DNA from 4 places in the Nonomuraea sp. H19 genome. Region 1 is predicted to be linked to each of the others. Evidence: riboswitches for the same ligand, from Rfam matches in the RefSeq annotation. Region 1 holds a riboswitch; each other region holds the start of a gene.

Region 1 (7,516 bases):
GTGCCGGAGGGCGGCGTACATCTCGTAGAAGTCCATGTCGCGGGGCTCATAGCCCGATAATTCGCGATATTTGGAGCAGACGTCCTCGCGCCGCATGAAGCCCGGCATGCCAGGCAGCTCCAGGGCGACCGTGAGGTCCTGGAAGAACCGGTGCAGAAAGATCATCCAGGACAGGTCCAGCTCGCGCGGACCCACCGCGGCCATCTCCCAGTCGAGCACCGCGACGGGAGCGAAGTCCTGGAACATCAGGTTCCCGATCCTGGCGTCGCCCCAGCACAGCACATCGGGCCCCGGATCGGCGGGCCAGTGTGCCTCCAGCCAGTGGAAGGCCCGCTCCAGCAGCGGGATGCGCCGCTCGCCGTGCGCCCACTCGTAATAGGCGCGCTGCCTGTCGACGTGCGCCCGCAGGCCGCCCGCCCCGAGCACGGACAGCTCCTCTGGGGTGAAGCGGGTTTCGTGCAGCGCCGCGAGGATCCCCACGGCGGCATCCTGCAGCCTGCGCTGGTCCTCGGGCGCCGCGTCGCAGAGCCAGCCGCCGAACGTGTACGGCATCACGTCCGGCGGCACCTCGCCGTCGGCTCGCTCCATGACGAAGAACGGCGTGCCGAGCGGGCGGGGATCCGGCTCGAACCAGAGGGCCCTGGGCGCTGGAATCCCAGCTTTTTCCCTGGCCAGGCGCATTATTTCGAACTGCGCCCGCAAATCATACGAAGGGAATACCGGAACGGCTTCCTCCGCAGGTGCCAGTCTTGCTACACAGCGCGTTCGCGCCCCACCCCAGGTGGCGGTGAAGAACAGGGTCTCGCTCGACATGCCGTTGCTCAGCGGCCGGGACAGTTCGGACACCGCGGCGTCCGTGCCGACCCTGCCGCGGAGCCATCCGCTCACCTGCTCGCGGAGTTCTTCCAGGTCGCGGGTGGAAGTACGCATCTGCTCGGACACGGTGGGCCTCCCGGTGAGCTGCTGCCCCCGGGACAGTCGTACCTCGCCAACCAAGCGCTCGTCCATACATGGGCGACCGTTATGGTCAGGTACGCAACAGCCGTACCCTTGTCTGAAAGGGCATGTCACGAAGGGACAAGTGGGATGAGTTCAGCGGGTGAAGGCCTGTCTCGCCCGCTTCCCGAGCAGGTGCGGCTCAACGTGGTCGACCTGGCGGCTCAGGTTCTCGGGTCGATGCCCGCTGTCTCCATCCCGCAGCCGTTGCGTGGCATCGCGAAATTCGACCCGCGCAAACGCGCCAAACTGGGCAGTGCGCCCATCGCCGCGCAGCTGGAGAACGACAAGAAGTTCCGCGAGCTGGTCGCCGAGTCGGTGGCCGCCGGGTGGCCCGAGCTCGTAGCCTCGCTGGCCGACGGCAACGTGCCGCCCGCCGCCGACCCCGTGCTGGTGGCCGCGGCTGCGTACCTCACCCGGCCGCCCGGCTGGGCGGAGATGATCGAGGCCGCCCGCACCGACCTGGAGCAGTCGGCCGCGGCGGCCGAGGGGTCGGAGCGCGAGGAGGTGGTCTCGCGGCTGCGCGAGCAGCTCACCGCGCAGAAGAGCGCCGCCAAGGAGGAGGCCGACCGGCTGCGCGAGCAGATCAAGCTCGCCCGCGCGGAAAACTCCGATCTACGACGTAAGCTGCACGACGCCCGCGAGCGCGCCAAGGCCGCGCTGGCGCGGGCCGAGGAGATGGAGCACGCGGCCGAGGAGGCCAGAACCGCCGCCTCGGCCGCGGGCAGTGCCGGCGAGGCCGAGCTGCGGCGGCTGCGCGAGCGGCTGGCCGACGTGGAAAGGCAGCTCGAAGCCTCGCGCCGGGCCGCCCGTGAGGGCCGGAGCATCGAGGACGCCCGCATCAGGGTGCTGCTCGACGCGCTGCAGGACGCCTCCGCGGGACTGCGCAGGGAGCTCGCCCTGCCCACGACGATCAGCCGGCCCGCCGACTCGGTCGCGGCGATCACCGGGGAGCGTCCCGGCGTGCGCGGAGTGCCCGCGCGGGCACTGGCCGACGACGACCCGCAGCTCCTCGACCAGATTCTGGCCGTGCCGCAGGTGCACCTGATCATCGACGGCTACAACGTCACGAAAACCGGTTACGGCACGCTCACGCTCGCCGACCAGCGCAACCGGCTGATGACCGGGCTCGGCGGGCTGGTCGCGCAGACCAGGGTCGAGGTGACCGTGGTGTTCGACGGCGCCGAGCTCAACGCCCCCGTCCAGGTGGTGGCGCCGCGGGGGGTGCGCGTGCTGTTCAGCGCGCCGGGGGAGATCGCCGACGACCTCATCCGCCAGCTCGTACGCGCTGAGCCGCCCGGCCGGGCCATCGCCGTGGTGTCGTCGGACCGCGAGGTGGCCGAGTCCGTCATGCGGATGGGAGCCAGACCCGTTCCGTCCGCTCTGCTGCTGCGCAGGCTGGGCCGGGCCTGAATAACGGAGGGTGCCGGTGGCCGCGCACCTGGCGCAGCCGCCGCTGACGGGCGGCGTCATCAAGGTCGTCAAGCTTTCCGACTACGGCAGCACCATCATCGGCGCCGTCCGCCCGTAGCGTCTCTTGCCATCCTGGCCCGTTTCCGGGTCCAAGGATGGGTGATTTCGGTCTTCAACGGCCACGCATTGCCGACGCCGGCTCATCTTCTCCTCTTTGCACACTCGCGCCAGCCCGGCGGAAGGGGGGAGCCGGGGCTCAGGGTGGCGGCGCGAAAAGTGTGACAAAAGCGACAATCTGGGACCTTACAAACCCCTGCGCCAGGAATTGTGACCAGGGTCACATTTGCATAACGAAACCTGGTGTTCCAGCAGGGATTTCCTTCCTTACTGGCCCCGTTATCTGATCTTTACAACCTGACTGGCGTTTTGCCGAACCTTGACCTCTCGGCGTAGCTTCTGGCCTCGCGGCGACAACCCATGCCGTCGCGAACCGGCATCGGTCACCCGATGTGAATCAGATAGAGATCCGTCGGTCGCCGCCGACATCCCCATATAGACACCTCAATGAGGCGGCGATCTGCCGAGTCCGTGCAGCCAGGAGGCACGGAGCCGGGGAACCATGGATCCCTTCCCCAGGGATCAGGGGTGAATCGGCGCGTAACGCGCCGTAGGGCGACTTCCAGGCCCGAATCCGTCAGCTAACCCGGTAGGCGTTCGTGGAAGACTCAAGGAGAAATCCTGTCTACCTCCCTGCAAAACCCCCGTCTGTCCCGCCTTGCCCTGAGCGGAGTAGCGCTCACGATGACCGTGACGGCCGGAGGTCTGATCCTCCATGCCCCAACGGCGCGGGCGGCGACGAGCGATTCGGCCACCACCGCCACCACGGCCAAGGCGGCGACCACCGCCAAATCGGCCAAGTCCGCGGCGGCGGCCAGGATCGCTCGGCAGAAGGAAAGGGCCAGCAAGGCCATCGCCGTGGCCAAGAAGCAGATCGGTGACCCGTACCGTTACGGCGCCGACGGCCCCGGCTCGTTCGATTGTTCCGGTCTCACCCAGTACGCCTGGAAAAAGGCCGGAGTGAAGCTCCCGCGCGTGGCGGCAAGCCAGTTCGCCCGCATCAAGCGGAAGGTCTCCTGGAAGAACCTCCAGCCAGGCGACCTGCTGTTCTTCAGCGGGCTCGGCCACGTGGGCATGTATGTCGGCAACGGCAAGATGATCCACTCGCCGCGGACAGGCTATCGGGTGCAAATCGTCAAGCTGAGCGGATGGCGCAAGTCGTCGTTCGTCGGCGCGGTTCGCCCCGGTATTTAATTCACAGCCCCGCCCGATCTCGGGCGGGGCTCTGTCTTTCCCCGCACCTCCCTCGCCGTCGTGCGCTGGGGTTCTCCCTTCTCGTACGGCAAGCCAACGGCACGCCACCCGCCGCACGTGGCCGGCGGCCTCCAGGAAGACGCCCGCTGACCCGCACGTGGCGAGCCGCCGCAACGGCGCACAGCGGGCCATCGCCATGGTCCGCCGCCTGGCCTTCGTGCGCGATCCAGGTCGGCGGCCGACTACGATCGGGCAGCGTGTCCGAGCGGGTGAGCCGACGAGCTGCGATGGCCGTTCTCCTGCTCCTCGTCCCCGGCAGCGCCCCCGAACCCCCCGTTCTCCCCCCTGAAGCGCGTGGCCTGTGGCGCGACGGTGTGGTCGTGGCGCATGGGGCGCGTTCCGTCGTCGTCGGTCACCGTGCGCCGCGCGGTGAGCTCGAGGAGCTGGCGCGGCGGGCCGACACCGCCGGGCGGCGGGTCTCGGACGTTCTCCGCCGGAGCGTGCGGCCGCTGGTCGTCGTCCCGGACTCCGCGGCGGAGGCGGCTCGGCTGGCCGGGGCCGGAAGGTTCGACGGGCTGGCGGCGGTGGCCGACGGCGGCAGGGTGATCGTCGTTCCCGAGGTCTTCGCCAGGCTCAATGCCATCGGCAAGGACGTCGTTCTCACGCATGAGCTCACCCACGTCGTGGCGGGCACCGATCGGCTGCCTCCCTGGCTTTATGAGGGGTTCGCCGACTACGTGGGCTATCGGGACGCCGGGCTGCCCGTGCGGATCGCCGCCGCTGAGCTGGCCGCCGAGGTGCGGGCTGGGCGGTTGCCGCCCGGATTGCCGGGACCGGCCGCATTCGCCGCGGACGGCCGCGACCCCATACGGCTCGCACGGGCGTACCAGGAGGCGTGGCTGGCGTGTCGCTTCCTCGCCGACCGGTTCGGTGAGGAGACGCTGGTGAGGCTCTACCGTGATGCCCAGGCGGCCGGCGTCGACCGGGCGCTCGCCTCGCTCGGGCTCTCCACGGCCACGCTGACGGAACGGTGGCGCGACTACGTACGGGATCGGCTCGCGTAAGAGAGGCGGAGGATGTGACACAGGGAGGAGTCTCGACGGGGGATCCGGATCCGGGGGATCCCGTGGACCGGGAGCATAGGGGGAGCATGGCCGGAGAGGACGGCGGCGACGGGCGGCCGCGGAGGCCCGCAGGGGTGGCGCTGGTGCTGCTGGGCGTCGTGATCGTGGCCGTGGCCGCGTTCAGCACGCCGTGGCGGGTGCTGGCCTCGGGGCCGCCCGATCCCGCCCGTGACTTCAGCGCGGCCGAGATCGCCCGCGCGAAGGCGTTCGACGCGGCCACCAGCCTGCCGGGCTACCTGTCGCTCGCGCTCACGATCATCTTCGCGGGATTGCTGGTGGCCACCCCGTTCGGCGCCAAGGTCCTGGGCCGGCTGCGCGGCCCCTGGTGGGTGCGGGTGATCCTGGGCGTCGTGGTCATCACCGCGATCAGTGAGGTGATCAGGTGGCCGCTCGGGATCTGGTTCGAGACGCTGCTGCGCGACTACGGCCTGTCCACCCAGGACTGGGCGGGCTGGGCCGCCGACCGGCTCAAGAACATCGGCGTGGAGACGTTCCTGCTCTGCCTGATGCTGCTGGCGCTCGTGGCGCTGGCCCGCAAGGTCAGGCGCTGGTGGATTCCGGCCGCCGCGGGGGCGTTCGCGCTGACGGTGGTGACGTCGTTCGTGTATCCGGTGGTGTTCGAGCCGCTGTTCAATGACTTCACGTCGATGCCTCAGGGACCGCTGCGCACGAACCTGCTGGCCATGGCCGAGCGCGACGGCGTGCCGGTCGAGGACGTGCTGGTCGCCGACGCCTCGCGCCGGACCACGGCGCTCAACGCGTACGTGTCGGGCTTCGGGGCCACGCGCCGGATCGTCGTCTACGACACGCTGCTCCAGGCCCCGCGGAACGAGGTCGAGCTGGTCGTGGCGCACGAGCTGGGCCACGCCGAGGACGACGACGTGCTCTACGGCACGCTCATCGGCGGCCTCGGGGCCGCGTTCGGCGCCATCCTGCTGTTCCTGATCTTCGGCTCGGTACGCCGCCGCGCCGGCGTCACCTCGATCACCGATCCGCGCGCGGTCGGCGCGCTCCTGGGCCTCATGACCCTGGGCTCGCTGATCATGGGCCCGCTCCAGAACCTGATCAGCCGCCACATCGAGGCCAGGGCCGACGTCCACGCGCTCGACCTCACCAGGGACCCGGTCACGTTCATCGCGATGCAGAAACGCCTGGCAGTGACCAATATTTCGGACTTGTCGCCGGATCCGGTGGAATATGTGCTTTATGTCTCTCATCCCTCCAGCCCCGAGCGCATCGCCATGGCCCGCTCGTGGGCGAAGCTGAACGGCGTTCCCGCGCCGTGACCAACGTGGTCATCGTCACGAACGACTTCCCGCCCCGGCCGGGCGGCATCCAGTCGTTCGTGCACGGACTCGCGCTGCGAACGCCGGGCGTGGCCGTCTACGCCCCCGCCTGGCCGGGCTGCGACGAGTTCGACCGGCGCCAGCCGTATCGGGTCGTGCGGCATCCGACCCGGCTCATGCTGCCGACGCCGGCCGTGGCGCGCCGGGCGGCCCGGCTGGTGGCCGAGCACCGCGCGGACACGGTGGTGTTCGGCGCGGCGGCGCCGCTCGGCCTGCTCGCGCCCCGGCTGCGCGGGGCGGGCGCGCGGCGCGTGGTGATGCTCACCCACGGCCACGAGGCATCGTGGGCGAGCGCCCCGGGCTTCCGCGCCGTGCTCCGCGCCATCGGCGAGCACGCCGACGTGGTGACCTACCTGGGCGCGTACACCCGCCAGCGGCTGGTCGCCGCCATCCCGCCCGGCAAACTCGTACGGCTCGCGCCCGGCGTGGACGTCGGCCAGTTCCACCCCGGCGCGCCCAAGGCCGAGCTGGGCCTGGCCGGGCGGCCGGTCGTCGCCTGCGTGTCCCGGCTGGTGCCGCGCAAGGGGCAGGACCAGCTCATCAGGGCCTGGCCGCAGGTGCTGCGGGCGGTGCCCGAGGCCGTCCTGCTGCTGGTGGGCGGCGGGCCGTACCTGAGGACGCTGGAGCGGCTGGCGGCCGGGCGCGAGTCGATCAGGTTCACCGGGACGGTGCCGGCCGCGAGCCTGCCCGGCTACTACGCGGCCGCCGACGTGTTCGCCATGCCGTGCCGTACCCGGTGGAACGGGGTGGACGTGGAAGGGCTCGGGATCGTGTTCCTGGAGGCGTCGGCGACGGGGCTGCCGGTGGTGGCCGGGGCGTCGGGCGGGGCGCCGGACGCCGTCCGGCCCGGCGAGACCGGGCTGGTCGTGGACGGCACGGACCCCGCGGAGATCGCGCAGGCGCTCGTGGAGCTGCTGAGCGACCCGGACAAGGCCCGCAAGATGGGCGCGGGCGGCCGCGACTGGATCGCCCGTGAATGGACGTGGGAGCAGGTGGCCGCCCGCTTCCACGCACTCCTCTGACCTCCGCGCTCGCATGAGGGACCGGACGGTCTAGCCCTTGGTGGAGCCGAGCGTGAGCCCGGCGACGAACTGCTTGTGCAGCAGCTGGAACACGATCAGCGTGGGCAGCGCCACCAGCATCGCCCCGGCCGCCAGCAGGTTGTGGTCGGTGAAGAACTGGCCGCGCAGGTTGTTCAGCGCCGAGGTGACGGGCAGCTTGTCGCCCGACGACATCAGCACCAGCGCCCACAGGAAGTCGTTGTACATCCACGTGAACTGCAGCGTGGACAGCGCCGCCAGCACCGGCCGGCACAGCGGCAACGTC
Region 2 (7,516 bases), on a different contig from region 1:
GGTGTCCCTGTGTCAGCCAGCGCGCCTGCCGATAATGAGCAGACCGTAGAACATGATGCCGCCCAGTCTGCCATACGTATCCACTGTCCGGCACACCGGTCTCACGTTGTGGTCACACACGAACGCCGTGGTCACCGCCACGAACGTCATGGTCACCGCCACGAACGTCGTGATCACGCCACGAACGTCGCGGTCACACCTCGACGCCGTCGCCGCCCGTGATGACGCGTTCGAGCGCGGCGGGATCGAACGCCTCGTTGCCCAGCATCCGCCCGTCCAGCAGCACCGTCGGCGTGCCCTCGAGCGGCACTTTCGCGGTCTGCTCCAGATGAGCCCGCGCGTACGACTGTGACGTCACACACTCGTCCACGGCCGCGCCCGCCTTCCTGGCCGCCTTGACCAGCTCCTCGACGGTGAACCCGGAGGCGGTGCCGTGCGGGGCGGGCTGGATGGCGTACAGCTCGTCCCTGAATGCCAGCCAGTTCGCCTCGGGGACGCAACGCGCGGCCGCGGCGGCGCGGATGGAGTTGGAGCGCATGGGCTCGTCCTGGAAGATCGTCACGGGATGGAAGACGACCTTGACCTTGCCCTCGCGCGCCAGCCGCTGGATCGTGGCGTCGACCTTGGCGTGCATGTCCTTGCAGATCGGGCAGTCGAAGTCCTCGTACACGTCCAGCACGGGAGCGTCGCCGGCCTTGTCGGCCAGCACCATGGAGCCGTCGACCTGTCTGGTCAGCCGTACCCCGTCGGACGACGCGCCCGGCGGCTCCCAGAACGCCAGCACCCCGATGACGGCGATCGCCACGCACGCGACCGCGACCGCTACCAACCGCTTCATTATTCGCCCACTTCCGCCTTATTGATCGCGCAGACCCTACCGGAAGCGGAAACAATGGCCACATGAAGGCATACCTCCTCAACCCTGCCGTCGCTCAGTACGTCTACGACCACTCCACCGAGCCCGACCCCCTGCTGGAGGAGCTGGCGAAGGAGACCGTCCGGATCGCGGGCGACAGCGCGGGCATGCAGATCTCCCCCGACCAGGGTGTTTTCCTCACCATGATCACTCAGCTGGTGGCACCCGAGGTGGCCGTGGAGGTGGGGACGTTCACCGGCTACTCGTCGGTGTGCATCGCCCGCGGGCTCACCGGGGGCCGGCTGCACTGCTTCGACGTGAGCGAGGAATGGACCTCGATCGCCCGCCGCTACTGGTCGGAGGCGGGTGTGGCGGACCGGGTGACGCTCACGCTCGGGCCGGCGCTGGAGACGCTCTCCGCGTTCGACCAGACCATCGACCTGGCCTTCCTGGATGCCGACAAGGGCAACTATCCCGGTTACTACGAGCTGCTGATCGAGCGCATGCGGCCCGGCGGACTGCTGATCGCGGACAACACCCTGCGCCGGGGGTGGGTGGCCGATCCGGCGCATGAGGAGGTCACGACGGTGGAGATCCGCCAGTTCAACGACCTGGTGATCGAGGACCCGCGGGTGAGCGTCCTCATGCTGCCCGTCGCCGACGGGATGACGCTGATCAGGAAAAAGTAGCCGCCGCGCCCGCTGTGATCAGGAAGAGGTGGCCGCCGCGGGCCCGCTGTATTCAGGAAGACGCGGCCGCCGCGGGCCCGTGATCAGAAAGGCGGCCGCACTCCCTGGATTCACGCCCCCGCCGGACAATACGCTGAGCCACCTGCCGACTACGTGAGGACGGTGGCATGGTCAGGCCGCTCGAAGAGCGCTTCCGCACGGTCCGCGATCTGCTTCCGGACTATCGGGTGGAGACGACCGGGAACCGCATCGTCGTCCACGAATCCGGCACCTGGCAGCACAACACGGTCCTGTCCCGGCTGCTGTTCCAGATCGTAGGCCCGGCGGCCGCGCGGGGCTGGGAGATCTGGCCGAACATCACCGTCCACCTGGGGGAACAGGCCGACCGATACGTGCCCGACCTCGCCGTGGTGCCGCCGTCCCCGCGCATGGCGGAGGACCACGCCGTCCACGGCGATTCGACGGTGCTGCTGGTGGACGTGGTCTCCACCAGCAGCACCTACGACGACTATTTCGTCAAACCGACCGGCTACGCGCCCGCCGGGGTGCCGCTCTACCTGGTGATCGACCCCTTCCAGGAGTCGGCGACGCTGTTCAGCGAGCCGGGCGAGCGATACGGCAGGGAGACGGCCGTGGGCGCGGGCGAGCCGCTCGTGCTGCCCGCCCCGTGGGAGTTCGCCCTCGACACCGGGAAACTGCTGTACGCCTAGACGACCTTGTGGATCCAGTTGTGGGAGTCGGGGCGGGCGCCGTACTGGATGCCGACCAGCTCCTCGCGCACCCGCATCGTCACCGGGCCGGGGGTGCCGTCGGCGATGGTCCAGGAGCGGTCGGCACCCTTCACCGAGCCCACCGGCGTCACCACGGCCGCCGTGCCGCAGGCGAACACCTCGGTCAGCTCGCCCGACGCGCAGCCGTTCTGCCACTCCTCGACCGAGATCAGCCGCTCCTCGGTCTCCAGGCCGAGGTCGCCGGCCAGCGACAGGATGGAGTCCCTGGTGATACCGGGCAGCAGGGTGCCGGTCAGCGCGGGGGTGATGAGCTTGCCGCCGAGGACGAAGAACAGGTTCATGCCCCCCATCTCCTCGACGTACCGGTGCTCGTGGGCGTCCAGCCACACCACCTGGTCGCAGCCGTGCTCGACCGCCTGCCGCTGCGCGACGAACGCCGCGGCGTAGTTGCCGCCGCACTTGGCGAAGCCGGTGCCGCCGGGGGCGGCCCGGGTGTACTCGGTGGACAGCCAGACCGACACGGGCTTGATGCCACCGGTGAAGTACGAGGCCGCAGGCGAGGCGATGACCATGTACTTGTACGTCTTCGACGGATAGTTGACGCCGAGCCCCGCCTGCGTGGCGATCATGAAGGGGCGCAGGTAGAGGCTGTGCCCCTCGGTGGTGGGCACCCACTCCTTGTCGGTCTCGACGAGCAGCTCCAGCGACTCCACGAACGTCTCCTCGGGCAGCTCCGGCATGGCCATGCGGGCGGCCGAGCGGTTGAAGCGGGTGGCGTTCGAGTACGGGCGGAACATCACGATCGAGCCGGCGAGCTGGCGATAGGCCTTGAGGCCCTCGAAAAGCTCCTGGGCGTAGTGGAAGACCGAGGTGGCGGGGTCGAGAGAGAGCGGGCCGTACGGCATGAGCCTGGCGTCGTGCCAGCCCCGGCCGTCGGTGTAGTCGATGGAGATCATGTGATCGGTGAAGGTCTGCCCGAAACCAGGGTTCGCCAGTACCTGCTCGCGCTCGGCCGCGGTGCGAGCGTGGTCGGATAGCTGCACGTCGAAGCTGAGCTTCTGAGCGATGGTCATGACGGCGGTCCTTCTCTCTACGACTTCTGCGAAATCTACCGAAAACTGCTGGATGTGCGACTGCGCGGCAGCCGCTCGGGGGCAGCTCGTACTTCCTATTGTCTCGCTATATGGGATGGCAAGCGGCCTATGGGGTAATTCAGCCGTTCAGACGCGAAAAAGCGCCTGGCAGTCCTCTTCGGACCACCAGGCGCGTTTCGGGGCTAGGCGGTCCTAGCCGGATACTCGCGCGGTGATGTCGTCGCCGATCTCGTGGGTGGTGCGGCCGGCCCAGCCGGCCAGGCGCTCCACGATGTCGTCGGCGACGGCCTGCTCGACCTTGGCCGCCTCGGTGTGCAGGCCCAGGTGGTCGAGGAGCATGGCCACCGACAGGATGGTCGCGGTGGGGTCTGCCTTGCCCTGTCCGGCGATGTCGGGCGCGCTGCCGTGCACCGGCTCGAACATGCTGGGCGCGGTCCGCTCAGGGTTGATGTTGCCACTGGCGGCCAGGCCGATGCCACCGGCGATGGCCGCGCCGAGGTCGGTGATGATGTCGCCGAACAGGTTGTCGGTGACGACCACGTCGAACCGCTCCGGCTGCGTCACGAAGAACATCGAGGCCGCGTCGATGTGGGAGTAGTCGGTCGTGACCTCGGGGTATTCCTCCGCCAGGCGGTTGACCGTGCGCTGCCACAGGTCGCCGGCGTAGGTCAGGACGTTGGTCTTGTGGACGAGCGTGAGCTTCTTGCGCGGCCGGGTCATGGCCTTCTCGAACGCGTAACGCACCACGCGCTCGACGCCGTAGGCGGTGTTGAGCGACTCCTGGGTGGCGATCTCGTGGGGCGTGCCGCGCCGCATGGCGCCGCCGGTGCCCGCGTAGAGGCCCTCGGTGCCCTCGCGGACGACGATCATGTCGATGTCCTCGGCGGGCGTGTCGGCCAGCGGGGTCTCCACGCCGGGGAACAGCTTGACCGGGCGCAGGTTGACGTAGTGGTCGAACTCGAACCGGAGGCGGAGCAGCAGGTCGCGCTCGAGGATGCCCGGCGGCACACTGGGGTCGCCCACGGCGCCGAGCAGGATCGCGTCATAGCCGCGCAGCTCTTCGAGCACCGAGTCCGGCAGCGTCTCGCCGGTGCGGTGGTAGCGGGCTGCTCCCAGGTCGTAGTGGGTTGGCTCGATCTTCGTGCCGACGGCTTCCAGGATCTTCAGTCCTTCGGCCACGACTTCGGTGCCGATGCCATCTCCGGGGATGACGGCCAAGCGGATGTTACGCGACTCCATGGGCGGTACCTTACCGGCTCGTCTCGACTGACGAACACATCATCTCACTTTTCGGACGTCGGCTTTTTGTCTGTATTGCACCTCTTTGACCGTTTCGTTAGAGTCCGTCGAGCCTAATCCACGCAGCCGTTGTGTGGAGCCGGGGACCCACTTTTCCCTGGGGCGAATCGGCACCCGTGCCGTAGGGCTGCTTCCAAGCCCGAGCCCGTCAGCTAACCCGGTCGGCCGCATGGAAGGACACCCCCCTGTCTCGCATCGCCATAGCCCTGGCGGCGGGCGCCGCCGGGCTCATCCTGGCCACCCCAGCCCAGGCCGCGACCACCGACGACCCCATCACTCCGACCGGCTCTCACGCCAAGCCCATCCAGGAACAACCCGCGCCCAAGCCCGCTTGGAAGATCGCCCTCAAGTACGCCATGCACAAGCGCGGCACCCCGTACGTGTGGGGCGGCACCGGCAATCGCGGGTATGACTGCTCCGGGCTCATGCTCAGGGCGTACGAGCGGGCAGGGATCCAACTGCCACGCACCGCGCGCCAGCAGTACGGAGCGTTCGACAAGAAAATCGGCTGGGCTGACCTCAAGCCCGGCGATCTGGTCTTCTTCCACAACCTCGGGCACGTGGGCATGATCTCCCGGCCCGGCCACATGGTCCACGCGCCACGCACAGGTGACGTGGTCAAGGAGGAGCGCCTGACCAGCTGGCGCAGGAACTCTTTCGTGGGCGCCGTCCGTCCCGACCCCAAGGGCGTACGGCTCTGGTCCGAACTCAAGGAGCAGCGCCGCACCCCGGCGCCCGCCATGCTCAAGTCGGCGACCCTGTAGGAGGCGCGACGCGAGCGGCTCCGCGTCGCGGGGCCGCTCGCGGACGTAGCGTGGTGGTATGCCACCCGAGAAGGTGCATCTCACCGAGGAGAAGGCCACGCTCCTCGCCACTCTGCACGGGCGGGCGCTGGACGCGAGGTCCGGGCATCCGATCCTCGGCGACGACATGGCCGCCGAGGTGATCGACCGCATCGATCACGACTTCTCCAAGACCGGCATGAACGCCGCCCTCGCCGTCTCGGTCGCGCTGAGGGCTCGCTTCATCGACCGGTGGGCGGCCGAGTTCCTGGCCGCGCACACCGAGGCCACCGTGCTCCACCTGGGCTGCGGCCTCGACACCCGCTTCCACCGGCTGGCCCCGCCACCCACCGTCCGCTGGTACGACGTGGACTACCCCGAGATCATCGAGCTGCGGGAGCGGCTGTTCCCCGAGGCGCCCGGCTACCACACGATCGGCTCATCGGTCACCGACCTGACCTGGCTGGAGCAGGTCCCGGCCGACCATCCGGTGCTGGTCGTCGCCGAGGGCCTGCTCTACTATCTCGATCCTGACGGGGGCCGGGCCCTCCTCCGGGCGATCGTGGGCCGCTTCCCCGGCGGCCGGCTCGTCTTCGACGCGGTGAGCAGGCTCGGGCTTCGGATGCAGAAGCTCAACAGGCCGGTGCGCAAGGCCGGCGCCACGCTGGTGTGGGGTGTCGACGGCCCGGACGAGCTGGTGGCGATCCATCCGAGGCTGCGCTGCCTGAACGCGGTGAGCGCGTTCGACATCGACGGGTTCGACCGCCTGCCGCCATCGCACCGGATCGCCGCCCGGATCGCCAAGGCGCTGCCAGGGATGAAGCGGGCGGCGGTGTTCTACCGGCTCGAATTCTGAGGGGCGCCGCCGTTGTCCCTGCGGTCCAGCGCGGTCTGGACGGCCTCGGCGGCCTCGTCCTCGTGCTCTTCGGCGCGGTTCCAGGCATACATCTCGTACATGGTTCTCATCTCGTTTCGCGGGCGCGTTCCAAGGGGATATCGGACCCCGGTCGCGAATCCGACCAAAAGGCCTGATCTCACGGTCCGGATCGGATGGGACTTACCGGCCGACACACGCCACCACCCCGCGGCGAGTCGTCGACCTGCCCTAACAGGCCCCGCCGCGGCAGGTAATGAGTACGAACACCTGGCGCATTTGTAGTTACAGTACCCGAGGCATCTCGTTGGATGTCCTAGCATCTCGCATGGTGAGACAAGAAAAGCCGCCACCCGGAATGCTCCGGATGACGGCTCTACGCCCAGAGAGGTCAGTCCTCCAGGTCCACCGAGCGGCCGCTCTCCGCGCCGATCTCGGCCATGATCTGCTCGATGACGTCGGCCGGGATCGCCGAGTCTACGGTCAGCGCGATCAGCGCCTTGCCGCCCTTGACGTCGCGGGCCACCTGCATCGAGGCGATGTTGACGCTGTGCTCGCCGAGAAGGCGGCCGACCACGCCGACGATGCCGGGCCGGTCGGCGTAGGTGAAGAACGCCAGGTGGGCCGTCGGCTCGATCTCCATCTCGTAGCCGTTGACCTCGACGATCTTGGTGATCTGGCGAGGACCGGAGAGCGTACCGGAGACCGAGACGTGGCGGCCGTCGGCGAGCACGCCGCGCACGGTGATCACGTTGCGCCAGTCGGGGCTCTCGGAGCTGGTCACCAGCTCGACGGTGACGCCGCGGTCCTTGGCCAGCAGCGGCGCGTTGACGTACGTGACCTGCTCCTCGATCACGCCGGCGAACACGCCCTTGAGCGCGGCCAGCTCGATCACCCGCACATCGTGGGAGGCGATCTCGCCGCGCACCTCGACGTCGAGCTTGGTGGCGACCTCGCCGGCCAGCGCGGTGAACACCCGGCCCAGCTTCTCCGCCAGCGGCAGGCCCGGCTTGACGTCCTCTGCGACGGCGCCGCCCTGGACATTGACGGCGTCCGGCACGAACTCGCCGGCCAGCGCCAGCTTCACGCTCCGCGCGACCTGGGTGCCGGCCTTCTCCTGGGCCTCGTGGGTGGAGGCGCCCAGGTGCGGGGTGGCCACGACCTGGTCCAGCTCGAACAGAGGGCTGTCGG
Region 3 (7,516 bases), on a different contig from region 1:
TTTCGGACGACCGACTACATTGGCGGCGTATGAGCCTTCGCGAGCAGCTGTGCGAGTACGGGCGCCGCGCCGTCGAACTCGGCCTGGTCATCGGCACCTCGGGCAACCTGAGTGTGCGCCAGGGCGACCTGGTCGCGGTCACGCCCTCGGGGGCGGCGCTCGACCGGCTCACCCCGGACATGTGCCCGATCGTGGACGTCGAGGGCTACCTGGTCGAGGGCGAGCTGCAGCCGTCCAGCGAGACCCCGATGCACCTGGCGGTGTACGAGGCCACGAACGCCCAGGCCGTCGTCCACACGCACTCGGTGTTCGGGACGGTCGTCGCCACCACGATGACCGAGCTGCCCCCGGTCCACTACAACGCGCTGCTGCTCGGCGGCGTGGTCAAAGTCGCCGAGTACGCCACGTACGGCACCCCGGAGCTGGCCGCGAACGTGCGGTCGGCGCTGGAGGGCAAGCAGGCCGCCCTGATGGCCAACCACGGCGGCGTGACCATCGGGGCGACGCTGGAGCAGGCGTTCGAGGCCACTCGCCTGCTGGAGTGGCTCTGCGAGGTGTACGTGCGGGGGCTCGGCGTGGGCAAGCCGACCATCCTGACGGACGAGCAGCTTGCCGCCGTTGTGGAGCGTTCCCTTGATCCTCCGGTCTTCCCCCGCCGTCCCTAGGCCAGCGCGGCCTGCTCGGCGAGGCCCAGGGGCAGGCCGCCGGAGCCGGCGATCTTGTCGTGGAACTCCTTCAGCGACCCCTGGAACGACGCGCGGATTCGGTCGATCTCGATGGCCCCCGTGAGGTACGACGGCGCCTGCGTGGGCCAGGCGCAATAGCGGTTGACCTCGCCCTGGGCGGTGCCGGGCGACAGCGACGCCTTCGTCGCCATGAACGTCTCGGCCTCTTCGATGGACATGTCCTCGCAGTGCAGCGCGGTGTCCACGACGATCCTGGCGGCACGGAAGATCCGGCAGTCGAGGTGGGCGAGCTCGGTGGCCGGGGTGTCGAAGTAGCCCTGCTCGTGCAGCAGCTTCTCGACGTAGAGGGCCCAGCCCTCGGTGAAGTACGCCGTGCGGAAGACCTTCCTGACCGTACGGGGATTGCCCGCCATGTACGACAGGTGCCAGTGATGCCCGGGGTAGGCCTCGTGGACCGCGATCGACGGCATCTGGGCCCGCGAGTTGGTCCGCAGGCGCTGGCGTACCTGCTCGGGGGTGAAGTCGTCAGGCGTGTACGGGACGAAGAACACGCCGGTGCGCGAGCTGCTCAGCGGCGGCGGCGCCAGGTAGTGGGCGACGGACAGGACGGGACGGGTGTACTCGGCCGACGGCAGCACGTGGCACTCCTCGCCGCCGGCGAACGTGACCAGGTCCCGCTCCCTGACGAACTCCCTGGCGCGCAAAGTCTCGGCCTCGTACTCGGCGCGCATGTCGGCCAGCGTCGGCGGGTGGTCGTCCATGAGGGACTCCATCGCGGCCCGCCAGTCGTGCGTGCCGTTGACCTGGACCGCGACCTGGCGCATCCGGGCGTCCAGGTCGGCCCAGGCGGCCTTGCCCTTCTCGTGCAGCTCGGCGGCGCCGTACCCGAGCAGCTCGCGCTCGCGCAGCAGCGTGGAGTAGAGCTTCTCCCCCATCCGCCAGGTGCCGCCGCAGGTGAAGCCCTCCAGGAACGTCACCAGCTCGTCGAACGCCTGCGCGGCCGGTTCGGCGGCGGCGGCCAGCCGAGCGCGCAGCTCCGGGTCCTCGACCATGCCCGGGATCGTGCGGGTGAGGAAGTTGCGGCCGGTGCGCGCCTGGCCGAGCCCGCGCTGGATCAGCAGCGGCGCCGCCAGGTCCGGGTCCAGGTTCGTACGGCAGGCGGCCAGCACGCCGGGCACCTCGGCCAGCCGGGAGACGGCGGCCGAGACCAGCTCGGGCTCCGGCTTGAGCCGGCGCTGGAACGGCGTGTACATCGAGCTGAAGATCGCCGATAGGTAGACGGCGGGATCGCGGCGCCAGTCGGGCCAGGACGCGAGCGCGACCGAGCCCCTCAGCTGGGAGAGGACAAGGTCCCTGTCGATCGCGTCGTCCAGTGTGGCGGCCTCGGCCGCCGACAGGCGTTCGAGCCAGCGGGTTTCCTCGCGCTCTCGGGCGGCCCAGGCGGTGGCGGTGAAGTCACCGAGGGTGTGATCGTAGCCGTCGGCCCCCAAGAAGCTGGCGACGACGGGACGGTCGGAAAAGTACCACTTGAGAAACTCGTCCACCGATGCACCATATCCTGAGGTAATGCCTTTGCAGATCACTGGCGCGCTCGGTGACCCCGACCTCATCCGCCTCCCATGGGACGTCCCTCTGAAGGACTGGCCGGAGCATCATTTGGTAGATCTGCCGCGGGGCATCTCGCGGCACGTCGTGCGGTTCGCGCGGCTCTCCGGCAAGGTGTACGCGATCAAGGAGATCGGCGAGCGCTTCGCCAAGCGCGAATACCAGCTGCTATGGGACCTGGCCCGGCTGGACGCGCCCGCCGTGGAGCCCGTCGCCTACGTCACCGGCCGCGACGAGGGCCTGGACGCCGCGCTGATCACCAGGCACCTGCAGTTCTCGCTCCCCTACCGCGCCGTCATGTCCGGCACGCTGCGCCCCGACACGCTCACCCGGCTGCTGGACGCGCTGGCCGTGCTGCTGGTGCGGTTGCACCTGAACGGCTTCTACTGGGGCGACTGCTCGCTGTCCAACACGCTCTTCCGCAGGGACGCGGGGGCCTTCGCGGCGTACCTGGTGGACGCCGAGACCGGCGAGATGCATCCGATGGTCAGCGAGGGCCAGCGGCTCGGCGACATCGACATCGCCCACACGAACATCTTCGGCGAGATGCTCGACCTGGAGGCCGGTGGGCTGCTGCACCCGTCGATCGACCCCATGGACACCGCCGAGGACGTCGTCTCCCGCTACCACCGCCTGTGGGACGAGATCAACCAGAGCGAGATCATCGAGGAGGTGGACTGGCACCGCGTGGAGCAGCGCATCAGGCGGCTCAACCTGCTGGGCTTCGACGTGGCCGAGATGATGGTGCGGCGCAAGGTCGGCACCGGGCGGCTGATCGTCCGGCCGAAGGTCGTCGACGCCGGCCACCACCAGCGGCGGCTGCTCCGGCTGACCGGGCTGGACGTGGAGGAGAACCAGGCGCGGCGGCTGCTCAACGACCTCGACGGCTACCGGGTGGCCAAGGGGCTGCGGCACGAGGACGAGGCGATCGTGGCGCACCGGTGGCTGGCGGAGGTGTTCCAGCCGACGGTCGAGGCCATCCCCGCGGAGCTGCGCGGGAAGCTGGAGCCCGCGCAGCTGTTCCACGAGATCCTCGACCACCGCTGGTACCTGTCGGAGCAGGAGAACGCCGACGTCGGGCTGGGCACGGCGGTGAAGTCGTACGTGGACCACGTGCTCGTGCACAAGCCCGACGAGAAGGCATTGCTGCCCAACGAGGCTTCTCAGTAGGCGGTCCCCCGGCTCAGGGACCGGTCAGCTTGGTGATCTCGGCCACGATGTCGGGCCAGAGGGGACGCGGGAGATCGTGTCCCATGCCCGGATAGGTCACCAGCCTGGCGCCGGGGATGGCCGCGGCCGTGGCGTGACCGGCCGCGACGGGGACGAGCTGGTCCGCCTCACCGTGCAGCACGAGTGCGGGAACGGTCACCCCCGCGAGCGGCTCCGTGCGATCGCCCGAGGCCATGATGGCGGCGAGCTGCCTCGCCGTGCCCGCCGGATCGAAGCATCGGTCGTAGGCGAGCCCGGCCATCATGGTGATCCGCTCGCGATCGAGCTCGTAGCCGGGCGAGCCGATGACCGCCCAGGTTCGCAGCGCCTGCGCGAGCACGCCGGCGCGGTCGGCGGCCGGCTCGGCCATCAACACGGCCATCGCCGCCTCGGTGGGCGCGGCGACCGCCGCGCCCGGCGTCGACATGATCGAGGTAAGGGACAGCACTCGGGAGGGATGCCGGATGGCCAGCGTCTGGGCGATCATCCCGCCCATCGACGCGCCGACCATGTGGGCGGCGGGCCAGCCGAGCGCGTCCATGAGCCCGGCCGCGTCGTCGGCCAGGTCGTCCAGCAGGTACGGCGCCGGCGCCCCCATCATGGGCGCGCCGTGGTCGTGGAGGTGCGTGGAGAGGCCCGCGTCGCGGTTGTCGAACCGCACGACGTGGTGTCCCTGCTCCACCAGGAGCTCACAGAACTCTTCGTCCCAGTGGACGAGCTGGGCGCCTAGTCCCATGATCAGGAGCAGCGGCCGTCCTGTGGGCGAGCCGAAGCTCTCGTAGGCGATTTCGATGCCGTTCGCGGCTACGCGGGTGGTCACGGAGACCAGAATGACATTCTGGTCTCCGGCCCGTAAAGGGCTGATCAGCGCTTGACGAACTTGCGGATGCGCTCGCTACCGAGCGCCGCGCCACCGAGTACCGCGCCGCCGCCCACCAGGACCAGGGCGCCGGCCGCGAAGGACAGGCCCACGGTGCTGGACTCCTCCGCCTCGCCCGGAGGAGCGGCCGCCACGGCCTTGACACCCGCGGGCTTCTTCTCGGCCACGGGCTGAGCGAGCTCAGCCGGGTTGTCGTCCCGCTTGGCCGACTTCTTCTCGGCCATCACCTTCGGGGGCTCGGCCGGGTTGTTGTCCCGCCTGGCCCAGGCGCGGGAGGAGAAGGGGACCGGGTAGTTCTTCTTGCCGAGGCCCTCGCCCCACTTGGTGATGACGTAGTCCACGTCGATGTGGCCCTGGCCGCCGATGCCGTCGACGTGGAGGGTGTCGGGGTTGAACGTGCCACCGGTCAGCTCGGCGAACGTCTTGGCGTCCAGGTCCAGCATGATGCCGTTGTTGGAGGGCGTGCCGGGCCCGCGGTCGCCGACGAAGAAGGGCAGCTTCTTGCCCTTGTAGATGACGTAGCCCTCGGTGAGCAGCGGCCAGCTCGGACTTGCCGCCAGCCCCTTCTGCATGGGCTTGCCGCTGGCAGGCAGTCCGGTGTCGCCGGCGCGGCCGGAGGCGTCGTCCCAGAAGTAGGACGCCGTGGTCGAGCCCTTGAGCAGTACCTTTTCTTCGTTGTCGGCGCAGGCCGTGCCGGCGATGGTGAGCGCGCCGACGGTGGAGGCGGTGAGCAGGGCGAGGGCACGCAGGCCAAAACGAGCAGACATGAGGTAGTGAGTCCTTCGCGAGGGGACAAAGGGACGCACGCTCGCTGAAAAGGCGTAGCCGGGCAGATCGCCGAGCGGTCGCTACGCGGAGCGCGGAAGGGCTGGGGGGAACAGGCCGCTCAGCAGGCGGTCAGCACTACGCTGTCTGGGGGTACGACGCGGTGATACATCTATGTCCTCTCCATCTCGCCTACCGGGTTAGCTGACGGGTTCGGGCGTGGAGCTGCCCTACCGGCACGCGGCCGGATTCACCCCAGGGGATTTGGGTCCCCGGTTCCCGACTGATCGGGATTCGGCGCCAACCGGCTGGTCCCTCCTGGGTAAGGTCCATGCCACCGGCTGGTAATGGGCGATACTGTAACCGCCAAATATGGACAAACGCAATCGAACCGTCATGAAGCGGGATAAAGATCTACCTTCGTCGGCAAAGAAAAAGGGGGCACGGCACGCCGTACCCCCTTCTAGATCCCAGTCTCAGCCGCCGCTCTTGCGTCTGAACGATCTTTTATTCGCAGCCGGACCGTGCGCCCCGTGGATCTTCGATGGGTCGACGTCCTTGCCACCCGCGCCCGCTCCGGCGTGCTGGTTGCGCTTGCGCTCCAGCGCTTCACGGAACTTGCGCTTCATCTCGTCCTCGGGAGTTTCGCTGACTTCCGGCTCCGGTGTTTCCGCCATGAGGACCTCCGTGGTGTTGGGACTATCACAGCTTCGCATGACCCCGCTTATGACGCGAAACCGGCCTCGACCCTGTCCGCCCGCGCGGCGGGCGCCTCCAACCGCTCGCTCGGCATCGCCACCAGCGCCACCAGGGCGATCACGGCCCCCGCCACCAGGGAGCGACAGGATGATCAGGGCCGCCTCCGCGGTGACCGTCGAGGTGTAGAGGGTGCCGCCGATCTGACGTAAAGCGGAATCGTTCTGTTCCTGGTGTTGTGTTGGGGCGGGTCGGGAAATGGATCCGGACATGATGGTCGACCCCCCGGTCCGGCGATGAGCCTCCTGGGCCATGATCTGGCGATGGATCTCGGGGCCGCGCGCACCCGGATCTACGTCAAGGGCAAGGGCATCGTGCTCGACGAACCGTCGGCCGTCCTGCGCGACCGCGACACGGGCAGGATCCTCGGGTACGGCGCGGAGGCGGCCCGCGGCGAGCCGTGTTGGCCGATCAAGGGCGGCCTGCCGGTCGACGGCGTGCTCGCCCAGCGCATGATCAGGCACTTCCTGCGCAAGGTGCACCGGCATCCGTTCGCCAGGCCGCGCATGGTCATGGCCGTGCCCGACGACGCCGACGCGATCGAGCGCGCGGCGCTGCGTGACCTGGCTTTCGAGGTCGAGGCGCGCGGGGTTCTGCTGATCCCGCACGCACTGGCGGCGGCGCTCGGCGCGGGCGTGCCGGTCGACGACCACGCCGGGCGGATGGTCATCGACATCGGGCGCGACTCCGCCAGGGTCGCGATCCTCTCGCACGGGGAGCTGGTCGCGGCCGGCAGGGCGCCCGGCGGCGGCCACGCCATGAACCGGTCGATCGCCTCCCTGATCGAGCACGACCACGGGCTGCTGATCGACGAGGGCGAGGCGGAGGCCGCCAAGCGGCGCGCGGGCCCGCAGTGGAAACCGCTGCACCGGCAGGTGCTGATCCACGGCCGCGACCCGCACACCGGCGCCGAACGCACGGAACGGGTGCCCGTACAGAGGATCTACGAGGCCACCAGACAGCCGGTCGAGTCCATCGTGCGGGCGGCGCTCGACACCATGGAGCGCTGCCCCGACGAACTGGCCACCGACCTCGGGGAACGGGGCGCGGTACTGGTCGGAGGCGGGGCGCTGCTGCGCGGGCTGGCGCGGCGGCTGCGTACCGGGCTGTGCATGCCGGTACGGCGGGCGGAGCGGCCCCCGGAGTCCGTGGTGCTCGGTCTCGGGCAGTGCGTGGACGATCTGGGGCTGATCGCGAAGCTCAGTGATCGGCTGCGCGCGGATCGGCGGGCCAAGGTGCGCACGTGACAGGATGCTGCGTTCAGGGCCGGAGGTCCGGATCGTCGGCAAGACCACCTGCTGTCCGGCCGCCGGATAGCGCCACAGCATGCCGCGTGCCGTGGCGCCGTAAGGGGGGCTAGGGCGTGGACAGCGCCTCGGTCGGGGACAGCCGGGAGGCCCGGATGGCCGGGTAGAGCCCGGCCGCGGCGCCGATGGCCAGCGTCGCCGCCAGCCCGCCGACGGTGGCCCAGGCGGGCACCACGGAGGGCCAGCCGCTGTAGAACGCGTACCCCATGGTGACCGCGGTGCCCAGAAGGATCCCGCCGCCCCCGCCCATGGCCGACAGCAGCAGCGACTCGGCCAGGAACTGGGTGCGGATCTGGCCGCGGGTCGCG
Region 4 (7,516 bases), on a different contig from region 1:
CGAGCAACTGCTCGATGATCCGCGCCCGCTCTTCCTCCGAGAACGCCGGCGGCATACTATCTCCATATGAACAAATCAGTTATTTGTTCACAGTATATCCCTTGGCGGGCAGCGCACGGAGCAGGCGCTTCGGCCGGGGGGCCCGGGAGCGCCGCGGCCGGGCAGCCCCTGGGCCCCCAAAGCGGCACTGATCATGCCGCGGACGCATGACAGGTGACGGTCACAGGGCGAGGCCGAGGTCGGCGATGAACCGGGCCAGGCCGATGCGCTTGCGGAACAGCTCGTGCAGGTCGTCGGTGACGGGCTCGCCGAGCAGTTCGAGGGGGATCGCGGTGAAGGCGCTGCGCAGCACCAGCGTGGTGGTGTAACCGGTGGCCAGGTGGTCGGCCGGCACGCCCTCGCCGGCGAGGCCGAGCGCGTACGCGCGCTGGATCGTACGGTGGATCGCGGGCAGCTCGCCCGGTTCGGTGAGGCCCTGGTGAGCGAGACCGACGAGGAGCTGGCCGAGGTCGAAGCCGATCGGCGCGGGATCCTGCCAGCCCCAGTCGATGGCGACGAATTCCTCGGGGGCGTCGGCGGGCACGAGCAGGTTCTGCGGGCTGGCATCGCCGTGGGCCATGGTGTGCGGCAGGCCGTCGATCGTGTCCAGCAGGGCGGGGATGCGGTGACCCAGGGTGTCCAGATCCATGCGGAGCAGGCTGTCGGCGTGCGGCGCGACCAGGGGGTGCTTCCAGAGGTCCGGATCGCGTAGCGCGGGCAGCGCGTGGCCCATGACCCGGTTGGCGACGTACGTCCGCAGTGCGGTGCCCGGCCCGTCCACCACGTGCATGCCCGCGAACCTGCCGAGGAGCCGGGCCGCGGCGGCGTACCTGGGCGGGTCCCATGCGACGGGCAGGGCGGGCACGTCTTCCAGCCACAGGTCGAGGCGGTCGTCGCCGAGGTCGTCGACGAGGAACAGGCGCGGCAGCCGCATCCCGGCCGGGAGCGGCGGCGCGGCGGCGTACACCTCGGCCTCGGTGCGCCAGGGGAACTCGGCGATGAACGCCTCCCGGGTGGCCTCGGGGACGAGGTGCAGGTGCGGCCAGTGGCGTACGGAGTGGATGGACTTGACGAAGAACGACCACCGGCGCCCGCCTGTCGTGGTGCCGCTGACCCGGCGCAGGCCGCCGGTGGAGGGCGTGCCCACAACGTGCGGTATGGGCTCCACCTGGAACGACTCGACCTCAGCGGCGTCTTGGCGGAGGCATCGGCGCACGAGGGGCGTGAGGTCGGCGGTGGACAAGATCGAGGTCATGGCCCCACCCTGTCCGCCGCGGTGATGTCCTGACCAGAGCATGCCTTACTCAAGTGGGCGCGCGGCCTTACCATCCCCATGTGCGTCCCTTGTGGCCCTTCGCAGGCCGAGCCTCTCAGCTGGCGGCCATCCAGTCGGCGATGGAGGCCGGAGGAGCCGTTCTGGCCGGTCCGGCGGGCGTGGGCAAGAGCCGGCTGGCGGCCGAGGCGGTACGCGATGCGAACGGCGTGGCCAGGGTGCTGGCGACGGCCGCCGCCTCGGGCGTCCCGCTGGGCGCGATGGCCCACCTGCTGCCGGCCCGGCCGCCCGGGGGGAACGTGCTGCGCTGGGCCGCCGACGCCGTCGCGGGCGAGCATCGGGTGCTCCTCGTGGACGACGCCCACTTGCTGGACGCGGTCTCCGCCGCGCTCGTCCACCACCTGGTGGCGGGCGGCCAGGCCCGGGTCCTGGTCACCGTACGCGCCGGGGAGCGCGCGCCCGACGCGGTGACCGCGCTGTGGAAGGACGATCTGCTGCCGCGCCTGGACCTGGACCCGCTGACGGCCGACGAGGCCGGCCAAATCCTCGCCGCCACGCTCGGCGGGCAGGTCGAGGCGGCCACCGTCCGACGGCTGTGGCGCGTCAGCGACGGCAACGCGCTGTTCCTGCGCGAGCTCGTCCTGGCCGGGGAGGCGGGCGGCGGGCTCGTCGAGCGGCGCGGGATCTGGCGCTGGCAGGGCGAGATCCCGGTGACGACGCGGTTGCGCGAGCTGATCGAGAGCCGCATCGGTGACATCTCGGCGGAGGAGCGCGCCGTGCTGGAGCTGATCGCGTACGGCGAGCCGCTCTCCGCCGCGGCGCTGACCGCGCTCTCCTCGCCGCTGACCGTGCGGCGGCTGGAAGACCGCCAGCTCGTGACGGTGTCCGGCCAAGATCTGTCGGTACGGCTCGCGCACCCGCTCTACGGCGAGGTGATCCGCGCCGGCTGCGGCGCGCTCCGCCGGCGCGAGGTGCTGACCTGGCTGGCCGACGCCGCCGAACAGGCCGGTCCGCCGACCGCGGAGAAGCTGCTGCGGATCGCGGTCTGGCGGCTGGACGGCGGCACCGCCGACGACCCTGACCTGCTCATCAGGGCCTGCCACATCGCGCGGAACGTCCGGGACCTGGAGCTGGCCGCCCGGCTCGGCCGGGCCGCGCTGGCCGCCGGCGGCGGGATCGCGGCCGGGCTGCCGCTGGCCACCGTGCTCAACTACGCCGACCGTTTCGAGGAGGCCGGGGAGGTGCTGCGCTGCCTGGCCGGCGAGCCGATGGACGACCCGGTACGCGCCGAGTACGAGGCCGTGCGAGCGCTCAACCTGTTCTGGGGGTTCGGCCGGGAGGAGGAGGCGCGCGCCGCGCTGACCGCCGCGGCGGCGGCCATGACGGACCGCGGGTCGCGGCAGGGCGTGCTGATCATCAGGACCTCGATCGAGCATCTGATGGGGAGGTTCGCCCAGGCCAGGACGACGATGGAGCAGATCCGCGGCATCGGCCCGTCAGGCACGCGGGTGTCGGTCGGGCTGGCCGCGATGGAGTCGTTCGTGCTGGCCCACGAGGGGCGTGGCCGGCAGGCCATGGCCTTGGTGGACGAGGCGCTCGACCGCATCGGCCGCCTGCCCGACGGGCTGCCGTCGATCCAGGCGGCGCTGGCCGAGGCGGGCGCCTTCGCCGCCATGGTGGCGGGCGACCTGACGGCGGCCGAGCGGTACGCCGGCATCGGCTACCGCATCGGCGAGGACTACGCCGGGTGGGACCGCGCGCTCGTCACCTTCGGCGCGTGGCGCGCCCGGACGTGCCGGCTGCGCGGCCGGATGAGCGAGGCCATCCGCATGGGCAGGCAGGCGGCCGTGCGGCTGCGCGGGCGTACGCTCCACGCGGGGCTGTGCCTGGCCGAGCTCGGCCAGGCGTACGCGCTGACCGGCGACCTGCCCGCCATGCGGGCCACCCTGCGGCTCGCCGACGAGTTCGTGCTGCGCGTCGGGCACCTGCCGGAATTCGCCTTCCTGCTGGTGCGGCCGTGGACGCTGGCCGCCGAGGGGGACGTCGCGGGCGGGATCGAGGCGGCGCTCGAGACCGCGGACGCGGCGCGGGACCTGCCCGCCTACGAGCTGTTCGCGCTGTACGACGTCGTCAGGCTCGGTGCCGGCGGGCGGGTGGCCGACCGGCTCACCGCGCTGGCCCGGACCTTCGAGGGCGAGCTGGCCCCGGTCTTCGCCCGCCACGCCCGTGCCGCTCTGGCCGGCGACGCCGGTGAGCTGGAGGCGGTGTCGCTGTCGCTGGAGAGCCTCGGCCTGCCGCTGGCCGCCGCCGAAGCCGCCGCCCAGGCCGCGGCCGCGTACCGCGGTGACGGACTGCGCAGGGCGCAGCGGGCGGCGGAGACCAGGGCCTGGATGCTGGCTCGCCAGTGCGAGGACGCGCACACGCCCGCGTTGACCGGCCTGGCCGCGCCACAGCTGACGCCCAGGCAGCGCCAGATCGCGCACCTCGCCGCGGCCGGCCTGAGCAACCCGGACATCGCCGACCGGCTGGTGCTTTCCAGGCGCACCGTCGCCAACACCCTCGTCCAGGTCTACGAACGGACCGGGATCAGCGGGCGCGACGAGCTGGCGAAGATCCTGCATCTCCCCGAGCCGGGATGACCGGGCGTCAGCCCTTGTACTGCGGGTAGCCGTAGCCGACGACATGGGACGCGGGGCGGACCCGCTCTTCCACCTTGCCGTTGCCGGTGTTGCCCTCGATCGTGGTGATCGTGCCGTCGCGGTTGTCCTTCTTGACCAGGCCCACGTGGTCGATGCTGCCGATGCTCTTGTCGTCCCAGGAGAAGTAGACGACGGCGCCCGGCTTGGCCACGGAGCCCCAATGCCCTTGGCCCTTGAACCACTGGGCCCAGGTGATGGTGTAGGCGTCCCAGCCCATGGTGGGGCGGGCGCCGGTCTTCTCGCCGACCCAGGAGAGGAACATGGCGCACCACGGCGCGTTCGCGTACGCCTGGATGCTGCCACCGTCACGGGCGGCGGTCTCCTTCGCGCGAGGCGAGGACATGTACCACTTGTGGAACGGCGTCCCACCGCCCGCCGCGTTCTCGGTCACGCCCACCTGGGACTCGGCGACCTTCACCACGGTGTCGGCCGTGACGTCACGGGGGCGCTGCGGGGAGGTCTGGGCGCCGGGCATACGGTCGCCCTGGCCGTCCGCGGCGAAGGCGGGGGTTCCGGCGAGGAACGTGGCGGCGACGGCCGCTCCGGCCGCTCCGGCGGCGAGCCGGGAGATGTTCACCGGCTTGAAGGCACGGGAAAGTACGTTCTTGGTCATACTGGGATTGCTCCTTGCTTCCATGCCGCCTACCGGGTTAGCTGACGGGTTCGGGCGTGGAAGTGCCCTACGGAAGTCCATACGGATATTCCGATTCACCCCAACGGAATGGGTCCCCGGTTCCGCTTACATCGCGGATTCGGCGGCCGTGTCCACGCTGCGGGCATGCCGCCTGCGCAGGTAGATCACGGTCTCGGCAGATCTAGGACGCACGCCGGCAAAAAGCGGCATTGGTGCGCCCCGAGTCCTCAAAGGTAAGAAATACACATAGCGGAGTGCAAGTCGGGTTTGGAGAACCGCCTCGAAATCCCTTGTCTGGCAAGGGATTGTGGGAGCAATTCTTTACCTTTGACCGGGTTTCAGCATGGCTCCGTCAGCCGGGTAGGGGGCTGGTGACGCCGGATGTGAAGGGGGACGAGGTGAGCAAGACCCGCGACGAAGTGCTGCAGCGGCTCGTGCGCGAAGGCGTGCTCTCCAGCGGGCAGGCCACGGCCGTACGGGAGGCGCTCGACGAGGGGGCGCGACGGCCCGCGCAGGCGCGGTGGGCGGAGGTGGCCGGGTACGTCGGAGGCGGCCTGCTCCTGGCGGGAGCGGCCTCCCTCGTGAGGACGTCGTGGACGGACCTGGCCCGGCCGGCGCAGATCGCGATCCTGCTGGCCACGACGGCGGCGCTGCTCGCCGCCGGACTCGCGCTGCGCGGCATCCGGCCACGGGGAACCGCCCTGCCGGCGCACTGGGACACCGGACGGGTGCGGCCCGGTTCGGTGGCGCAGGCGCACGGGAACATCGTGCGGGCGCGATCCGGTTCGGTGGCGCTGGCGCACGGGAACACCGTGCGGGCGCGGTCCGGTTCGGTGGCGCTGGCGCTGGCCTCGGGAACGGCCGCGCTGGCCGCGGGCGAGATCGCCGGCGATCATCGGCTCACCGTGGCGGCCGTGGCCGGCCTGATCGTGGCCGTGGCCGGGTACGTCGTGTCGCCCGCCGTACCCGGGGCGCTGGCGTGCGCGGGCTTCGCCGCGCTGGCCACCGGTTCGCTCGCCGACGAGATCACCGGCGGCTCCGTACCGGCCGCCGGGGTGTCCCTCGTCGCCCTCGGCGTGCTCTGGACCGCGCTGGTGCTGACCGGCGTGATCGCGCAACGGCGGCTGGGGCTCGGACTCGGCGCCGCCATCGCCCTGGTCGGCGGCCAGCAGGCGATCGGGTACGAGACCACGGCCTGGGCGTACGGGCTGACGTTCGCCGTGGCCGTGGGGTGTCTGGTGCTGTACCGGTGGGAACGGGCGTGGGTGCTGCTCGTGGCAGGAGTGGTCGGGTTCACCCTGGCCGTGCCGGAGGCGATCTGGCACTGGACCGGCGGCGTAGTCGGCGGCTCGCTCATCGTGATGATCGCGGGCGCCGTCCTGGTGGCCTCCTCCGTGCTCGGCATCAGACTGCACCGTACGTCGGCCGATCCCGGCCCGAGCGGACCTCCCTCAGCAGAAACGCGGTCAGCACCGCCCAGGTGACGTCAGATACGTGACGGATTTCAGTTATTTGGGTGATTTCTGGTTATCTGTTGCCGCGGCCCTCCGTCTCCTGACTGCGGGACGAGAGATCGAGGTGATGGATGTACGCGCAGCCGTCCGACGCGATCGAGACCGTGCTGGCCGCCAGGTCCGGCGACCCCCGGGCGATCGACGAGTTGGTCCGGCGCTACCTGCCGCTGGTGTACAACATCGCGGGCCGGGCGCTCGACGGCCATCCCGACGTGGACGACGTGGTCCAGGAGACCATGGCGAGGGCCGTCTCAGGACTGGCGGGACTGCGGGCCCCGGAGAGCTTCAGGTCGTGGCTGGTCGCCATCACCATGAACCAGGTACGCGAGTGGCGGCGCGCGAGGGCCGGTTCCTTCACCCTGCTCGACGAGGCGTTGGGCATGGCCGACCCGGCGGCCGACTTCACCGGGCTGACGATCATGCAGCTCGGCCTGTCCGGGCAGCGCAAGGAGACGGCCGAGGCGACGCGCTGGCTCGACCCGGACGACCAGGAGGTGCTGTCGCTGTGGTGGCTGGAGGTGGCGGGCGAGCTCAGCAGGGCCGAGCTCGCGGCCGGGCTCGGCCTGACCGAGCAGCACGCCGCCGTCCGCGTCCAGCGGATGAAGCAGCGACTGGAGGCCTCCAGAGCCGTGGTCAGAGCGCTGGCCGCGCCGTGCGGCGAGCTGCGGGCGCTGCTCGGAGGATGGGACGGCAGGCCGAGCGGGCTCTGGCGCAAGCGGATCTCCCGGCACGTACAGGAGTGCCCGCACTGTGCGAACGCGCACGCCGACCTGGTGCCCGCCGACAAGCTGCTGGCGGGCCTGACCCTGGTGGCGGTGCCGGTGGGATTCGCGCTCACCTCGCTGCTCAAGACCCAGGCCGCCGCGACCGGGGCCGCGGGCGCCGCGGGCGCGGCCGGCGCGGCGGGCTCAGCCGTGGTCAAGCCCATCGCGGTGGCGGCCGTGGGGGCGGCGCTGGTGACGGGCAGCGCCGTGGCCGTGTACACCCTCCAGCCGGACCCGCCGCCCCGCCCGGCCGCCATCCCCGCCGTCGTCGCCTCGTCCCCGGCCTCCGCGAGGCCGTCTCCCACCCAGCCGTCCCCTCGCAAGACCACCAAGAAACCCCGGCCCCGCCTGTACGGCACCACCGTGGACACCGTCGACCAGGCGCCGCCGGAGAACGCCCGCCCGGCCGCGCTCCCGGAACGCCCCGAGGGCACCATCAAGATCACCGGTAAACATGACTACTCCCGGTTCGGCGGCGCCCCGCAGATCAACCACCGGGGCGACTACGTGACGCTCACCGGCAAGGGATACTTCCAGGTCAGGTGGGGCGTCCTCTACCACAACAGGGCCGGCGACTTCCCGCCCGCGACCTG

The links. A riboswitch is a leader RNA that binds a small molecule or an ion and turns the genes downstream of it on or off. The one in region 1 is predicted to bind cyclic di-AMP.
Region 2: another riboswitch for cyclic di-AMP. It lies ahead of ACTMTI_RS12980 (C40 family peptidase); the one in region 1 lies ahead of ACTMTI_RS15835 (C40 family peptidase).
Region 3: another riboswitch for cyclic di-AMP. It lies ahead of ACTMTI_RS12060 (hypothetical protein); the one in region 1 lies ahead of ACTMTI_RS15835 (C40 family peptidase).
Region 4: another riboswitch for cyclic di-AMP. It lies ahead of ACTMTI_RS30810 (CHAP domain-containing protein); the one in region 1 lies ahead of ACTMTI_RS15835 (C40 family peptidase).

What each region holds. Positions count from the first base shown of each region.
Region 1 is NZ_JBQHCV010000006.1:366,356-373,871, reverse strand. It holds gene ACTMTI_RS15845 (phosphotransferase family protein) at 1-942, opposite strand, end outside; gene ACTMTI_RS15840 (NYN domain-containing protein) at 1,087-2,409, shown strand; cyclic di-AMP (ydaO/yuaA leader) riboswitch at 2,978-3,137, shown strand; gene ACTMTI_RS15835 (C40 family peptidase) at 3,211-3,720, shown strand; gene ACTMTI_RS15830 (hypothetical protein) at 4,008-4,784, shown strand; gene ACTMTI_RS15825 (M48 family metallopeptidase) at 4,871-6,130, shown strand; gene ACTMTI_RS15820 (glycosyltransferase family 4 protein) at 6,127-7,212, shown strand; gene ACTMTI_RS15815 (carbohydrate ABC transporter permease) at 7,243-7,516, opposite strand, start outside.
Region 2 is NZ_JBQHCV010000005.1:252,526-260,041, forward strand. It holds gene ACTMTI_RS12950 (hypothetical protein) at 13-177, opposite strand; gene ACTMTI_RS12955 (DsbA family protein) at 194-838, opposite strand; gene ACTMTI_RS12960 (O-methyltransferase) at 901-1,545, shown strand; gene ACTMTI_RS12965 (Uma2 family endonuclease) at 1,713-2,255, shown strand; gene ACTMTI_RS12970 (branched-chain amino acid aminotransferase) at 2,252-3,349, opposite strand; gene ACTMTI_RS12975 (3-isopropylmalate dehydrogenase) at 3,563-4,609, opposite strand; cyclic di-AMP (ydaO/yuaA leader) riboswitch at 4,710-4,850, shown strand; gene ACTMTI_RS12980 (C40 family peptidase) at 5,026-5,433, shown strand; gene ACTMTI_RS12985 (class I SAM-dependent methyltransferase) at 5,492-6,307, shown strand; gene serA (phosphoglycerate dehydrogenase) at 6,717-7,516, opposite strand, start outside.
Region 3 is NZ_JBQHCV010000005.1:67,101-74,616, forward strand. It holds gene ACTMTI_RS12040 (class II aldolase/adducin family protein) at 30-665, shown strand; gene ACTMTI_RS12045 (DUF885 domain-containing protein) at 662-2,230, opposite strand; gene ACTMTI_RS12050 (DUF4032 domain-containing protein) at 2,253-3,461, shown strand; gene ACTMTI_RS12055 (alpha/beta fold hydrolase) at 3,475-4,320, opposite strand; gene ACTMTI_RS12060 (hypothetical protein) at 4,365-5,147, opposite strand; cyclic di-AMP (ydaO/yuaA leader) riboswitch at 5,320-5,455, opposite strand; gene ACTMTI_RS12065 (DUF5302 domain-containing protein) at 5,622-5,822, opposite strand; gene ACTMTI_RS12070 (rod shape-determining protein) at 6,165-7,148, shown strand; gene ACTMTI_RS12075 (ABC transporter permease) at 7,258-7,516, opposite strand, start outside.
Region 4 is NZ_JBQHCV010000015.1:55,847-63,362, reverse strand. It holds gene ACTMTI_RS30825 (TetR/AcrR family transcriptional regulator) at 1-55, opposite strand, end outside; gene ACTMTI_RS30820 (hypothetical protein) at 221-1,294, opposite strand; gene ACTMTI_RS30815 (LuxR C-terminal-related transcriptional regulator) at 1,375-3,951, shown strand; gene ACTMTI_RS30810 (CHAP domain-containing protein) at 3,959-4,624, opposite strand; cyclic di-AMP (ydaO/yuaA leader) riboswitch at 4,636-4,779, opposite strand; gene ACTMTI_RS30805 (hypothetical protein) at 5,044-6,129, shown strand; gene ACTMTI_RS30800 (sigma-70 family RNA polymerase sigma factor) at 6,231-7,516, shown strand, end outside.